DNA from 3 places in the Hominimerdicola alba 7 genome. Region 1 is predicted to be linked to each of the others. Evidence: predicted binding sites of a transcription regulator. Region 1 holds the regulator's gene; each other region holds the start of a gene.
The links. Region 1 encodes LexA, which represses DNA repair genes until DNA is damaged. Its sites were predicted from a motif close to CNAACANNTGTTNG; they were not measured.
Positions count from the first base shown of each region.

Region 2: the regulator LexA is predicted to act here: its motif matches at 1,276-1,289, upstream of RUMAL_RS09435 (Y-family DNA polymerase).
Region 3: the regulator LexA is predicted to act here: its motif matches at 2,592-2,605, upstream of cbiB (adenosylcobinamide-phosphate synthase CbiB).

Region 1 covers NC_014833.1:307,325-312,925, reverse strand. The annotation lists gene RUMAL_RS01530 (ABC transporter ATP-binding protein) at 1-1,160, opposite strand, end outside; gene murC (UDP-N-acetylmuramate--L-alanine ligase) at 1,598-3,031, shown strand; gene lexA (transcriptional repressor LexA) at 3,057-3,641, shown strand; gene RUMAL_RS01515 (zinc ribbon domain-containing protein) at 3,677-4,444, shown strand; gene RUMAL_RS01510 (glycosyltransferase) at 4,656-5,546, shown strand.
Region 2 covers NC_014833.1:2,111,361-2,116,961, reverse strand. The annotation lists gene RUMAL_RS09435 (Y-family DNA polymerase) at 1-1,202, opposite strand, end outside; gene RUMAL_RS09430 (chromate transporter) at 1,412-1,969, shown strand; gene RUMAL_RS09425 (chromate transporter) at 1,956-2,522, shown strand; gene RUMAL_RS09420 (N-acetylmuramoyl-L-alanine amidase) at 2,583-3,704, opposite strand; gene pyrB (aspartate carbamoyltransferase) at 3,739-4,827, opposite strand; gene RUMAL_RS09410 (Crp/Fnr family transcriptional regulator) at 4,942-5,586, opposite strand.
Region 3 covers NC_014833.1:3,590,069-3,595,669, forward strand. The annotation lists gene RUMAL_RS16225 (DegV family protein) at 1-676, shown strand, start outside; gene ptsP (phosphoenolpyruvate--protein phosphotransferase) at 782-2,455, opposite strand; gene cbiB (adenosylcobinamide-phosphate synthase CbiB) at 2,799-3,788, shown strand; gene RUMAL_RS16240 (putative ABC transporter permease) at 3,964-4,746, opposite strand; gene RUMAL_RS16245 (GNAT family N-acetyltransferase) at 4,808-5,332, opposite strand; gene guaB (IMP dehydrogenase) at 5,543-5,601, opposite strand, start outside.

The sequences.
Region 1 (5,601 bases):
TTGACAAGGGTAGTCTTTCCGCTGCCTGTTTCACCCATTATGACAACGGTCTCGCCTGCATTTATGCGGAAGCTGACATTATCAAGTATCTTCTTATCACCTATTGAGAAGGTAACGTTCCTGAATTCTATATCACCGCGGAGCTTTTCCTTGTTTTCAGCTGCATCCACTCTGTCAACGATACGCGGTGCTTCGTAGTATATCTCGATGACCTTGCCCGCTGATGCCATAAAACGATGGAAGTCATTGACATACGTGCCCAGATTTCTCATGGGATTGCTTACAGCCCATAAAAGTCCTGATATAGCTACATACTGTCCCATAGTCAGATGCTGACGTATCATAAAATATCCGCCGCACATGAGCAGTATAACGCTCAGTGCACCTGCAGCGATATCTATGAAAGGATGATATTTCAGCCATACCATAGCCGCCTTTATGTTGGATTCTTTGTATTCCTCATCCTTCTGACGGAACTTTTCTATCTCGTAGTCTTCCTTTGCAAAAGCCTTTACAACGCGGTTTCCGGAGATATTCTCCTGTGCGGCGGTGTTAAGTGCTGATGATGTTTCCCTGACCTTACGGTAAGCAGGACCTGCCTGACGCGAGAACAGTCTGGTGACAATGAATATGGCTGGTGTCATCGCCATGATGCAAAGTGCTGTACGGAAATCTATGGTAAAAAAGTATACCATAGAAGCTGTAAACAGCGCGATACTGGATACACAGTTGCTTATTACCCAGGATACCATGTGCCTTACCATATCCAGGTCACCTGTAAGTCTTGTCATAAGGTCACCTGTGCGATAACGGTCATAGAAATCCATATCCTGATTCTCTATCTTGCGGAACAGGTGAGTACGTATCCTGTATATCATAGACTGCGATGCTTTTTCGTAGTACATATTGCAGGTATAGGTAAGCGCAGTACGCAGGAACGTTATACCTATCATTCCGACTATCAGCCACAGCAGCAGATCCCTGTGATCGCGGAGGTTTTCCGCAGCGTTCTCATTTGAAATGAAAGTATCGATTATTCTTGATTGAAAATATGGTGTGGCAATATACAATCCGTTGCAGACAACCGAAAGCACCAGTGCGCAGATATAGACCGCACGGCTGCCTTTCAGGTTAGCCCACAGCCATCTCAGCTGAAACATATTCTTCCTCCCTGGCCGTAGCCTTTCTTAAACTATCCTCTTTTTTTCCGAAATATTATTCATTATAGCACACCGCCCGCGGATTTGAATAGTATATACTATACTTTTCTTAACATATCCTATCATTCGTACATTGGAAAACGTTTACTTTAAAAACAGGATACATCCTTTTAACGTATTCTTTTTGATGACCACGGCACAACAGAGTATACGCTTTCTATCAGAAAGCACTACGGTTTAAATTCTCTTATTATGCATACGCACGCAGAAAAACACATCTGATACCGCCTATGCCAAGTAAAATTATTAACTAAAAATGTTCTGTGTAAATATGTTTACCACGTGGCAAATAAATGTTCTTAATTTGTCAATATTTTTTTGCGAAAGTGTAGTATAATATAATAGAATAAATGTTTTCATTCAGGAGGAACTTTACTATGAGTTCGGCACTAACAGAAGAAGCACTCGGCAAAATAAAGCGAGTTCATTTTATAGGCATCGGCGGTTCCGGAATGTATCCGCTGGCGCAGATATTCCACGCAAAGGGCTATGAGATAACAGGCTCGGACAATAACGAAACAGAAACTCTTGAAGCTGTACGCAAGCTGGGCATAAAGGTATTTCTCGGTCAGAGGGCAGAGAATATCGAGGGTGCTGAGCTTATAATATATACCGCAGCTATAATGGCTGATAATCCCGAGCTTATAGCTGCAAAAGAAAGCGGAGCGATAGTATGCGAGCGTGCGGACATACTCGGTGTAATAACAGGATGGTACGAAAATGCACTGTGCGTCTGCGGCACTCACGGCAAAACGACAACATCCTCGATGCTCACACAGATATTCGTTGACGCAGGTGAGGACGTAAGCTGTGTTATCGGCGGAAAGCTCCCAAGCATAGGCGGTTCAGGAAGAGCAGGCAAGTCAAAGGATATGGTTTGCGAAGCCTGCGAGTATCAGGATCATTTTCTGAAGCTGCACCCCGACTGTGCGATAATACTCAATGTTGATGCAGACCATCTGGAATATTTCAAGAATATAGAAAATATCATAAAAAGCTTCCACACATTCGCTGATATGGCAAGCAGCGCTGTTATATACAACGGCGATGATGCAAATACCCGCAAGGCACTGGAAGGCATATCCGGCAAGGAGCTTATCAGCTTCGGCTGGAACAAAGCAAACGATTACTCCGCAGAGATCATTTCAAAGAAAGGGCTTGTGACCAGGTTCACTGCATTTTTCAAGGGTGAGTCTCTTGGAGAGATCGAGATAAACGTCCCCGGCAACCACAATGTGCTCAACGCACTTGCTGCACTTGCTGCCGCAAGATATTCGGGCATCTCATTTGAAGCCGCAGCTAAGGGACTTTCAAGCTTCCATGGGGCTATAAGACGTTTCCAGCTGATAGACAAGGTCAGAGGTCTTACCATAGTCGATGACTATGCACATCACCCCAAGGAGATCGAGGTAACACTGAGAGCCGCAAAAAGTCTTGATTTCAAGAGAGTATGGGCAGTGTTCCAGCCATTTACCTATTCGCGCACAGAGATACTCATGGATGATTTTGCCAGAGCGCTGGAGATAGCTGATATTTCAGTTATAACCGATATTATGGGCAGCCGTGAAAAGAATGACCACGGCATATACACAGAGATGCTTGGCGAAAAAACAAGGAACGCTGTCTGGTTCGATACACCGCATGAGGTAGTTGACAAGCAGACTGCCGAGCAGAAGGAAAAGAACTTCGATGAATGTATCGATTATATAATGAAGAACGCTGAGGACGGAGATATACTTATCACCTTCGGATGCGGCGACGTTTACAAGCTTGCGAAGAAGCTTGCAAAAAGATTGAGAGAGAGCGACTGACACAGCGACCGCAAAGGAGGAGCGTATGAAAGTCACTGACAATGAACGCAATGTATTTGAATTTATCAAGGAAAGGGTCGAGGAGGGCTATCCACCCACGGTTAGAGAGATATGCTCGCATTTCGGCTTTAAATCCACCTCAACTGCACACAGGTATATAAAGACCCTGACTTCCAAAGGATTCCTTGAAAAAAGTGATAACCAGAACCGTGCCATAAAACTGGTGGGCGGCGGCGGTATGCTGATACCTCTTGTAGGAACAGTGACGGCAGGTACACCTATCACAGCAATAGAATATGTCAGCGAGTATATAAGCTTTCAGCCCGCAAGACATTACGGAAATCCGCTTTTCGCTCTGAAAGTTCGCGGTGAATCAATGATAAACGCAGCGATACTCGATGGTGATACGGTAGTTGTTGAACAGACTCCCTTTGCAGAGAACGGTCAGATCGTTGTCGCACTTGTAGAAGGCAGCGATGCAACAGTCAAAACCTTTTATAAGGAAGAAGGGCATTTCAGACTTCAGCCCGAGAATGATACGATGGATCCGATAATACTGGATAATGTCGAGATACTCGGTCGGGTAGTGGGGGTCATAAGATACATCTGAGCCCCGATCAGGGTTTGAAAGGAAAGTGAAGACAAATGAAGATATCTTGCAGATTCTGCGGCGCAAGTGTTGAAAGCACCGACAAAATATGTCCGGGATGCGGAAAGGTAATGCCTGCATTTAAGGGCGCAGAACTTGGCAGACATAATCAGTTTTCCTCAGACAGAGAGCGGGATGGTTTATCCCCTTCAAGACTTGTAGTTCAGACCCCCTACGCCGCTACCAGGTCAGGAAGACAGATGGACAAGCTGGATGAGCATTACGGCACTGCAAAAGCCCGCAAAGAGCATCATCCCGATAATTACGATCCCCGCAAGGATAACAGGGCTGTGCCTTTTTCTGCCACTACCGGAAGCGGCAAGCAGGCAAACAGGAGTATTATCAGCAACGGTCTTGCCAACGTGATCAAATTCATACTTATTATTATAATAGGCATGGTAATCTATGCGATAGGCAGGGTACTATTAGTTTCACATACAAATTACGATTTCAATCTCGATGAGAGTATAAAGCTTGAAAGCAGCAATTACGGCGATGCATTTGACAGCTATTTTGAAGAATGTCACTGGTGGTTCGATTTCAGCCAGAACAAAGTAACGTTCCGCGGCGTAGACAAGGACGGCAAAGAATACAATATGGTATTCGGCAGAGCACCCGACGGTCAGACTGCGGTAAAGGAACTGAGGATAGACGGCAAAAAAATAACCACCGAGGATGTGGATATTATGAATACCTACATAATGGGAATGTTCATGACTCCCAAGGATATCAAGCACGTTTCCATGACAGGAAAAGGACTTTGACCTATAATTTATTGTATTCTATCAGGCGGATACCTTCGGGTGTCCGCTTTTTTAGCTTATCTGCGCCTAATATTATAGACATTTTTCATTGAATGAGCGAAAATGAAGTAATAATTTTATTGCATCTTGACAAATTTTACTGTATATGATAAAATTATGCTATACATAGTATATTAATAGATGATAATATTCCGGGAAAGGGGGCTTATTTGTGGCACGACGTGTAAACAGGAATGTGGCAGGGTATGAACTGCCAAAATACAGCGTTCTTATGTCGGTCTATGATAAAGAGCTTCCCGAAAACCTGAACCAGAGCCTCGAATCTATGCTGAAGCAGACATACCCTCCCTCAGATTTTGTACTGGTATGCGACGGCAAGCTGACAAATGCTCTGGATGTAATAGTAAAATCTTTCCAGAACGAATACAAAGGTATATTCCGGATAGTGCGAATAGATGAGAATGTGGGAGCCGGCAAGGCAGTAAATAAAGGAATAAAAGCCTGCCGCTGCGAATACATAGTCCGTATGGACAGCGATGATGTTTCCAAGCCCGACAGATGCATCAAAGAGATGCTGCTGTTTGCGGTAAAGCCCGAGCTTGATATAGTGGGCAGCTTCGTAGAAGAATTCGATGACCTCACCGATAAGACTCTTACACTGAAAAAAGTACCCCTTGTACAAAAGGATATACTGAGCTACTCCAAGCGCCGCAACCCATTCAACAGACAGACGGTGGCTTTCAGAAAAAGCAAAGCGCTGGAAGTCGGCGGTTACAGTGACCTGAAGCTGTGCGAGGACTACGATTTTGCCGTAAGGATGCTTGCAGGGGGTGCAGTGGGGCAGAATATTCCCGAGGTGCTGGTACGCTACCGTGTCAGTGAAAGCACGCCCAGGATAAGGCGCAGCTGGAGGCTCACCAAAGGATTTATAGCGGTGAGATGGAAACTGTTCATCGAAGGCTATATCGGTTTCAGGGATTTCTTTCCGCCATGCTTTTTGCAGCTCATACTTTTTATACTTCCAATGAAATTCACCAGATGGTTTTACAGAAAATTCCTGCGTGACACCAAGATAACTCCGCCTACAGCGGATAATGTCTGATATGAACAACACGTCACACAAGCGGCACTGCCGCATAACTATAACGTATACAAAT
Region 2 (5,601 bases), 1.8 Mb from region 1:
GCGATACTTTCAAAAAGTTCTGTTACAGCAGCAGTTATCTCCTTTGATGAAGCTGTAAAACGCCTTAGATTTACAGTGCCTCGCGAATGCTTAGGGATAGCACGCCCATAATGATCAGATACTACCTCACCTTTGTATTTTCTGCCCGAAAGACTTTCTTTATCATATCCCAGCATAAGTACAAGCTGATCGGTCATCATTCCCTTTTCTGCAAGATCGAGAGAAAGTGCATCAGCCATCTCACGTATTATAAGATGAGCATCATTATACTCTGTTGGTTTTTGCAACACCTGACCTGATGACAAGCTTTTAAGTTCCGGGCGGTATGACTTCACATCGGCCATTGTAGCAGTTTCTATCCCCCATGCATGGTCTATCAGAAGTTCTGCGTTTTTACCTAACTCCCTGTAGATATTTTCTGTTCGCCACCTGTCAAGGGAATGTCTTGCAATATCACCCATTGTCTTTATCCCAAGATTTTCAAGCCGCTTTGCTATACCACCGCCTACACGCCAGAAATCAGTTATCGGTGTATGTGCCCAGAGAGTTTCACGATATATCTTTTCATCCAGATAAGCAATACGTACACCATACTTGTCTGCCGGCATACGTTTTGCAACAATATCCATCGCCACTTTGCATAGGTACATATTAGTACCGATACCTGCTGTTGCGGTTATTCCTGTTGCCGAAAGCACATCTCGCACCAGCATAGTTGCAAGATCACACGGAGAGATCTTATAGATTGCAAGATAGCTAGTAGCATCTATAAATACTTCATCTATCGAATATGCGAAAATATCCTCAGGTGATATATACTTTAAATATATGCTGTATATTTTTGCGCTTATCTCCATATATTTAGCCATATGCGGCGGTGCGATGATATATCCCAGTTCCAGTTTCGGGTCAGTTTTCAGTTCTTTATTCGAGAATGAGATACCCGAAAAAACGCCGTCTTTTATACGGTTTCTGCGTAAACTATTGACTTTTCTGACACTTTCAACCACTTCAAACAGCCTTGCTCTGCCCGATATCCCATAGGATTTCAGTGATGGAGTTACCGCCAGACAGATAGTTTTCTCCGTACGTGATGGATCAGCTACCACCAGATTAGTATCCAGCGGATCATACCCACGCTGAATACATTCTACCGATGCATAGAATGATTTTAAATCTATAGCAATATATACCCGTTCCACTGGCTCACCTTCTATCGCACATTTGTTTGCACTATTATTTTAGCACACATTTGTTCGATTGTCAATAGCTTTGCGAAAATTTGTTCGATTTTTTTATCAGCGTAATTTTATGTTTAATACCCAGTTGAAATAAATACATAAAATATGAAGTTTATTCGGGATTGACATACAATTTATAATCGGGTATAATTATTAGTTGGGGTGATCCAATGAACAAGAACCTTGATCTGTTCCTGACATTCTTTAAGATAGGAGCATTTACCTTTGGCGGAGGTTATGCTATGATACCGCTGATACAGCGTGAGGTCTGCGATAATAAAAAATGGCTGAATGAGGATGATATACTTGAAGTGGTTGCAATAGCGGAATCAACGCCCGGACCGGTGGCGATCAACGCTGCTACCTTTGTAGGAAGCCGTACCGCCGGAACACTCGGTGCTGCCTGTGCAACGCTTGGTATCGTACTGCCGTCATTCCTGATAATATCCTTGATATCATTAGTGCTTAAAACATTCCGAGAGTCAAAAGCAGTGAAGTACGCTTTTATGGGTATACGTGCAGGTGTTCTTGCCCTTATCCTGAAAACGGTATACACCATGTTCATGAAAACAAAGAAACACGCTGTCTCCTATGTTATAATGATATCGGCATTAGTGATGACAGCTTTTTTAAAAATAGATGCTGTGTTCGTTATTATCGGCTGTGCTATATTCGGGATAATATGGTCACTGATTATAAGAAAGGAGCAGAACAATGATATTGATTGATCTGTTCCTGACCTTCCTGAAAATCGGAGCATTTACCTTCGGCGGAGGTTATGCGATGCTTCCGCTGATACAGAGCGAGGTCGAGCGTCACGGCTGGCTCACACAAGCAGAGGTAATAGATTTCATAGCCATAAGCGAAAGTACACCCGGACCTCTTGCTATAAATATGGCTACTTTCATAGGTATACGCACAGGAGACGTACTTGGCGCGGTATGTGCCACTTCAGGGGTAGTTCTTCCGTCATTTGTGATAATACTAATCGTTGCGAAGTTCTACGATAAGTTTCGCAAAAACAAAATTGTTGATGGTATGATGTACGGACTGCGACCCGCTGTGATAGGATTGATCAGTACTGCATTACTATCTGTCGGAACAACGGTATTCTTCAACGACGGATTTAATAACGCTGCATTTTCAACGCCGGTTTTCCTGATCTCTCTGGGCATATTTGTACTCGGCGCAGTGCTTGCTTTTAAAAAACTGCATCCGATAGCGATCATCTCAATATCTGCTGCTATTGGCATTATAACAGGATATGTGCTTGGTATATAATTATACAGCTATGATCACATACAAAAATCCGACACCGCATTATAGCGATGTCGGATAATTTTATTCTGTAACCATAGGATCAGTGTAATGATAAACCATGCCGTCATCGGTGTAGATAGTTTCGTCCGATCCAACTTCGGATCCGGTATCCTCATCACTATTATCATACTCTGTTATGTCAGGATATTCAGTTTCACTGCTTTCTTCATCCTGTGAGCTTTCATCAGACTTACTCTCGGGGCTTTCTGGTTTCTTTGATTTTTCGACAGGTGCAGTTTTATCCGAAAGCAGCTGTCCATCTCTAAGCCTTGCTCCATTGTCGTCTGTAACACCAAGATCACGAGCGGTAGTAATGATTGCATTACCTATCGCCCTGGCATAAGCCTCAAGATTAGCATCAAGCAGCGGATTATCTATACTGCTTGTAAGATAGCCCATATCCAAAAGAACGCTGGGCATTTTGGTAAGCTCATTGATCGGATAATTTACATTACGATCATCAGGATAACCTGTGCGTACTCCCCTGTTTTCTGATATTCCGATATCGTTAAGCTTCGACATTATCCTTTCTGCAAAAGCCTTGTCAGCCTCCGGCCTTGAATTGTGTATCCATGCTTCAAATCCGTGAGGATCGCTTCCCGGAATATCACTGCTGCTGCGATGAATAGAAACGAATACATCAGCACCCTGTTCATTTGCAATGCGACATCTGTCTTCAACGCTGACATAGCTGTCATCGTTCCTTGTCATAATGACCTTGACACCACAGGTTTCGAGGTGTTGCTTCAAAGCCTCAGCTATCTTCAGCGTGTCACCCTTCTCGGTTCTGCCGTCTTCACCAACAGCACCTTTATCTACTCCGCCGTGAGCAGCATCGATACATACTGTAAGTTCAATACCGTCATACACAACATCGGTTTCCTTGTTTTCGGGAGCTGCGTAATAATCATCATTTTTACCCGCAGATGACGAAACAGAAGCTTTTCCGTTCTGAGCTCCACCCTTTTTAGACTTACCTGATGCAAGTTTGACTATACCGACTACAAGCAGTATAACAGCTATCAGAGCAACAGCGATCCTACTCCAATATACTTTGACTTTTTTTTTCTTATTCTTATTATTGTTCCTTCGAGGCATACGACCGTATACTTTGAAAAACTCTTCATCTGACATTTTATACATGGACATTGCTCCCTATAAGCCGACAGAGAGCAGCTTATTCCACAAGCGTCCTCTCGTCGCAGTATTCACATTCAAGCATAGTGCTGTCGCCCCTGAAATAATGAGGCAGATAATTTTCCTTATGAGTTATACACAATGGATTTGAACATATCTGATGGGTATGTATCTTTCCTGTCACCAGCGGTATCTTCATTTCCTTCTCTTCAAGCATGGTGAGTATAAGGGCCATGCGGATATACATACCGTATTTAGCCTGCTTGAAATACATAGCTCTTGGATCGTCATCGACCTCGACCGCGATTTCATCTACTCTTGGTAATGGGTGCATAACGATCATACTGTCCTTAGCCTTAGACATTTTTCTTTTATCGAGGATATAACAGCCCTTCTGCTTTTCATATTCTTCCGGACTAGAGAACCTTTCCCTCTGTATCCTTGTCATATACAGAACATCCAGCATACCGACAGCATCATCAAGGGATGATACTTCCTTATAAGGATGACCGCCTGCTGAAAGAACATCTTTTATGTAAGCAGGAAGTGCAAGTTCAGGAGTTGATATCAGCACGAAACTGGTTCCTTTAAAGCATGACATTGCCTTTATCAGAGAATGTACCGTTCTGCCGTTTTTCAGATCACCGCACAGACCTATGCACAGTCCTTCCAGTGATCCCTTTTCCTCTTTAAGTGTAAGAAGATCGGTAAGTGTCTGTGTCGGATGAAGGTGTCCGCCGTCACCGGCATTGATCACAGGACAATCTGCCGTAAGAGCCGCTGCTTTTACAGAACCTGCCACAGGATGCCTCATTACCATTATGTCTGCATATCCCGAAACTATCTTCGTAGTATCTTTAATATTCTCACCCTTTGCGACAGAGGAAGTAGCAGGGTTATCAAACCCAATAATCGTGCCGCCCAGACGAAGCATAGCTGTCTGAAAAGACATCTGAGTCCTGGTCGAGGGTTCATAGAACAAAGTACCCATTATCTTACCCTTGCATTTTTCAGCATAAGCCGAAGGCTCAGCCATTATATCGTGCGCCCTGTCCAGCAGTTTTTCCCACCAGCTGACAGGAAAATCATTAAGGTCGATAAGATTGAGGTTGTTGTAAAGATTTGCCATAGATCAACTTCCTTTCAACACAAAACATACCTTTAAACATCATACTTATACATTATATCATAAAATGATCCAAAAGTAAAGATAACTAACAATAAAAGTCTTTGTTTTTTCTTCTTAAAATTGTGTGATATCCATAATAAGTGTGATTCGGCTACCGCGGGATGCTATGATACGATCTTCATTAAGATGCTTTAATTCACGCATCATAGCACTTCTGTCACAGCACAGAAAGTCTGCAAGCTCAGAAAGCGAGATGGGAAGCTTCTGCTCTTTGTGTACATGGGGATCAAGCAGGAAACAAAAAGCGTTCAGAAGCTTTTCGCGAATAGTACGACGTGACAGTATCTCAATATGCATAACATATCTTCTTGCTGCACCTCCTAAAATATTATCGATAAGACGGCTGTGTCCCGAACAGGTGCCTTCACATCCAAGCAACAGTTTTTCGTAATTAATAAATGATATCTCAGAATCCGTCTTTGTAACGGCACAGCATGCATCAAATCCTTTGTATGGGAATAATCCGCATCCGAATGCATCTCCGCTGCGGCAGATATCAAGTATACTTTTTTGTCCGTCACTGCTTATATTCACTATAAGTACAGTACCTTTGATCACTATTGCTGTTTCAGATGTATCACGAAGATTTATAAAAATTGTTTCTCCTCTTGTAAAATAATGGTTATGACTTTCGTGACAGATAACGTCATATCCAGGTCTATCAGCTGAAAACAGCTTTTCTATCGGATTGTTAGCCATTTTATCTCACTCCAT
Region 3 (5,601 bases), 400 kb from region 1:
TGCCTTTGAATTCGCAGAGAATTACAAGGAGCTTTACAATGCAGGTTATACCGATGTTATCTATGTCAGCATAAACTCAAAGGGTTCTGCCACATACAACAATTCCGTCATGGCAGTTGAGCAGTTTTATGAGGAAGTACCCGAAGCAAAGGGCAAGTTCAATATCATCAATATCGACGGCAAGGGCTACACAGGCGGTTACGGCTATGCAGTGGTAGAAGCTGCCAAGAAAGCGCAGAAAGGCGCATCTGTAAGCGAGATAGAATCCTTTATCCGCGATTGGGTGGATAACTGCGTTATATTCTTCGGAATGTATTCTCTGCAATATGCCAAGAAATCAGGACGTATCCCCGCGGCAGCTGCATTCGTGGGTGAGATAATGGGTCTCCGCCCTGTATCCCGCATACAGCATAATCAGATAACCACCGAAGCCAAGGTACGCGGTGACAAGGCACTTATCCCCAAGATAATCGAACTCACCGCAGGCGAACAGATACCCAAGACACCTTACTGCGTCGTATACGGCAACGATACCGAAGTCCGTGACGAGATGATACAGGCTATGACCAAAAAGCTGGGCTATCCCCCTGCCGATACTTACCAGATAGGTTCTGAGATAGCAGTAAACGCAGGTCCAAAGGTCATCGGAATTATATTCAAGTCACAGAACAAGTGATATCATAATACTTCGGAGCTGTTTTACTGACAGCTCCTTTTTTATGCCTGTAAATAGAAAAGCGGACAACACAGTATGCTGTCCGCCCGTATCAGCGATCATATATCAGTAGTGAAGTACACGCTGAATATTGCTGTGTACCTGTCGCCTGTCACTAAGGTTCAGACTGCGTATCATACGCCTTACAGGAAGTATCTGCGGAGGTGCAACGGATAAGGAATCCAGCTGCATATCCAGCAGTATCTCCGTCAGTGAAAGGTCTGCACCCATTTCACCGCACAGACACACCTTTACTCCCCTGCTGTGAGCATTATCCACCACCAGCTTTATCATCCTGAGTACCGCCAGATGATTGGGCGGCACCACGTTCTCATAGTTGGGGTTCTGCCTGTCTATCGCAAGTGTGTACTGCTCAAGGTCATTGGTGCCTATGCTGAAAAAGTCAACCTCTCTCGCCAGCAGATCACTTATCATAACTGCCGCAGGAGTTTCTATCATAACACCCAGCTCCACATCTTCACCGAATGCGATATGCTTGCTTATCAGCTCATCTTTGACCTTGTGTATTATATCCTTTACACGGTACACCTCATCAACATCTATTACCATAGGTATCAGTATCGAAAGCTTACCGTATGCCGAAGCCCTTAGCAACGCCCTCAGCTGGGTCTTGAATATGTCCTGCCTTCGCAGACACAGCCTTACAGCCCTCATTCCCAGTGCGGGATTTTCCTCCTTGTCAAGGCAGAAATAGTCAGCCGTCTTATCAGCACCGATATCCAGTGTACGTATGACTACACGCTTGCCTTTCATATCCTCTACGACTCTGCGGTAGTTATAGAAAAGCTCCTCCTCATCAGGGAAACTGTCCCTCTGCAGATACAGAAACTCCGATCTTAGCAGACCAACTCCGCCCGCATCGTTTTCTATAGCAGATTCAAGATCGGCAAGACCGCCTATATTGGCATATACCTCTATCTCTCTGCCGTCGCGAGTAACGTTGCGCCTGCCCTTCAGCCGCTGAAGAAGCTCCTTCTTGCGTTCTTCTTCCTCTTCACGCCTTGCCAGCTTGATCTGAGTTTCTTTATCGGGTTCTATATATATAACTCCGTCAAAGCCGTCAACTATGGCAAACCGACCGTCATAGTCCTCCAGCCTCACATCACCCAGACCTATCAGTGCAGGTATGTTCATCGTCCTTGCAAGTATAGCCGTATGCGAATTTGTCGAACCGCCCATGGTACAGAATGCTGCCACCTTGGATTTATCCAGCACTGCTGTTTCACTCGGCAGAAGATCCTCCGCACATATTATGGATATATCGTCCAGCACGAACTCTTTAGCCGAAAGGTTCTGCAGCTGCCTTATGAGCCTCTCGGATGCATCATATACATCCGCTGAACGCTCCCTGATATACTCCGAATCCCCCTGCCGCATCAGATCAGCCAGCGTCTGCGAAGTCTTTGCCACTGCATATTCGGCATTCAGCTTCTCATCGAATATCAGCCCTCTTACACCGCGCTCGTACTGACTGTCATTGAGTATCAGCTGGTGTATATAGAAGATATCAGCGTCTGCTTCACCTATCTCCTCAGCCGTTCTTTCTCTCAGCAGCCTCAGTTCTTCAACCGCACCATCCTTGGCGTTCATATATCTGTCCCATTCTTTTTCGGGATCATTTATCTTGATCTTAGTAACGTTGACACAGTCACGCTGATAAAAGCTAATTATGCCTCTAGCAATGCCACCGTATACAGATCTGCCTCTCAGTGTGACCATAGCATTGTCACCTCCGTTCATTTCGTAAAAAGGTCGTAACTCTACATATTAATTATAACACATTCACGTTAGGTTAAAAAGGCTGGTTTGATTTGTTTACATTATCGACATACTTTTCGGCATTCTTAAAAGTTTTCAAACTATTTTTTTGTTTGATTTAGCTAATTTTATAAGTGAATTATTTACATTCACACGAGCATTTAATGCTTTCTCGCGGTATATACGCAATTTTGTGCCGCGGTGTCTTTACTTTTGCTTAAAGATATGTTATAATAACTGTGTGTGACAAAACTTAGTTTTCGCCGCGCATGATATGCGGCGGTCAACGGGGAGAAATAAGTCTATGATGATAATGAATTCATTGTGTGCGCTTGCTTTTGGCTTTGCACTGGATATGATGATCGGTGATCCGAAAAACCGGTTCTATCCTACCGAGATTGTCAGGCGCATGGTGAAAAAACTGGAAAATATACTAAAAAATGCATACCTCGATTCACCTGATGCACAGAATATGGCAGGTATAATGCTGGTTGTTATGACACTGCTGATATGTATGGGTTCGAGTATTGCTCTGCTGCTGCTATGCTATAAGCTCAATGTGATAGTCGGCATCATCGCTGAGGGTCTGCTCTGCTGGATGTCCATATCGGGAAGATCCATGCGTCATGGTCTTATGGGTGTTTTTCGTGCAGTAAGGGCTGACAATGCCGGTGGTGCACGCAGATACCTCAGGCAGATAACTGACCGTGACGTTGATCACATGGATCCTGCTGCCTGCGCAAAATGTGCAGTTGAAACAGCTTCAGAAAATGCAGTGGATATGCTGGTAGGTCCTATATTCTGGGCTTGTCTTTTCGGCGGACCGGGAGCAGTCTTCTGCCGCGTGATAAATATTATGGATAATACAGTCGGCTTCAAGGACAATGAGAATATCCACTTCGGAAAGGTCGCTGCAAAGCTGGATGACATCGTCATGTTCATCCCTGCAAGGCTCGCAGCCGCTTTCATGCGCTGGGATGCAGCTTTTCTCAGGCTTGATAAGAAAAATGCTCAGGAGATATACTTCCGCGATAAGCGCCGTCTGCCAAGCCCAAATTCGGGCTGCACCATGTCAGTTGCTGCAGGGGCGCTGGATATACAGCTTGGCGGCGATGAGATAAGGAACGGAGTACTGACCAGACGTCAGCGCATAGGCGATGCACTCCACCCCGTTTCAGCAGACGAAGTATTCTGGATAAACCAGCTGCTGACAGGCACAGGCGCATCAGCCATGCTTTTTGCCATAGTTATGCGCGTTGCAGCTTATATACTGACAACACTGCTGATAAAGTAAATCCTAACTGCAGAGAATTTCAGCCATAGTATTTCTGATATGCATTCGGAAGTACTATGGCTTTTTGATTTAATGGCATTGATGATCTTACGGATCCCTGCCCGGAGATCTTTCAGCTAGCAATCAAAGCCCCCCGAGAATTTTATAATGCTCGAGGGGCTTTTTCGTATTGGTTTTATTTTCGTTTTATCTTGTCGATATTGCCTTTTATATTCTCACGGATATTTCCAACGCTTAGTTTCTCGCGGAATTCCCTGTACCTTTCAAGGCTGTTATGCAGTGTATCGGAAAATCTCAGGGGTATGAAGAAATGTGCAACACCGCCCCTCGTCTTTTCACGGAAGGATTCTATCTGTGCACGTAGTTCATCTATCTTTACTATGATATTATGTTCCCTTGCAAATTCTGCAATATTCACTATATTGTTGATAGATATAGCCAGGTCAATAAAGAACACTCCGTAATACAGCCCCACAAAGAATGTAAACTGCAGGTTTTTGATCAACAGCTCTACAGTATGGGTTATGGGCGGATCAAGGAAAAAGCAGTAACCGAAACTCAGCAGCAGCCAGAAAAAGCTGTACATCGGGCAGATTATGCCTTTTATATTGCCCCAGAACTGCGTATAATCCCAAAGCATTATCTTCAGCTTGACAATGAATATCAGTCCCGTGAAGTATTCCAGGACGGTTATACAGGCTGCCATGATGACGAACAGCACAGCCTTCCTTGTATAGTTATCGTCTATAGGTATAAACCGTTCTATCTGCCGCAGCCAGAACAAAAGCAGCAGTGCAAATCCGTAAAGCGGGAGATAAGGTCCCGTCAGAAATCCCGGGTTCAGCCATTTTCGCTCAACATTAACGGGGTCGAAAAATTTTCGGTAGAAAAATTCCAGCACCCAGCCTATCATGCTGCCCAGGGCAAACAGGTAAGCGGTCTGTATAAAAGGCAGCATAAGTTACCTCCTAAGTAAATATCAAGTTTGTATCTCAGTTCAAGAAAATTATCAGTGTCATTTACAAAGTCTTGTTTTCCCATTCGCCTCGCGTTATGGAGTATGCGTATGATATTCCGTTTTTCTCATCGGGATATTCCTTCACCTTTTTCATTCCATTCGCTATGGCTGTCTTATATGACGGGATGTTTGTATATTTCATATAAGAATAAAGAGTATCATATGTGGTATTTGTAAAAGCCCAGTCCCGTACAGCCTGTGCAGCTTCCTTTCCAAGACCTCTTTGCCAGTACTTTTTATGCACATGGTAGCCTATCTCGGGAAGTTCTTCACCGTCGATATTCTGCAAGGTAATACCGCAGTCCCCTATCATCTCGCCTGTTTCTTTAAGTACCAGCGCCCACAGACCGAAACCGTACTTTTTGTAATTATTCAGATTCCACTCTATCCAGCCCCTGACCTTATCCTCGTCAAAAGGCTTGGGATAGTGCGCCATAGTTTCCTCATCTGAGAGTATCTCATAAAGCGCATCAAAGTCATCGTGGGTATATTCTCTGAGTATAAGTCTTTTAGTTTCAATTATCATATCCGCATTGTCCATATTTACCGTAGCGTCTTGTTTTCCAACTATGACATCTCTTATCAAACAACTAACAAGTTGTTAACGTATGTATAATATTTTACTCCATTTTTCGATATCTGTCAAGGAAAAATAAACGCCTAATTCTTGGTGATATTGCCTATTGTAACAAAAATAAGGCAGGGACGATCGCCCTGCCTTGTATAATTGTTTGAATTACATACCGGAAGTAGCAGAATAGTTGGGAGCTTCCTTGGTGATGTAGATATCGTGAG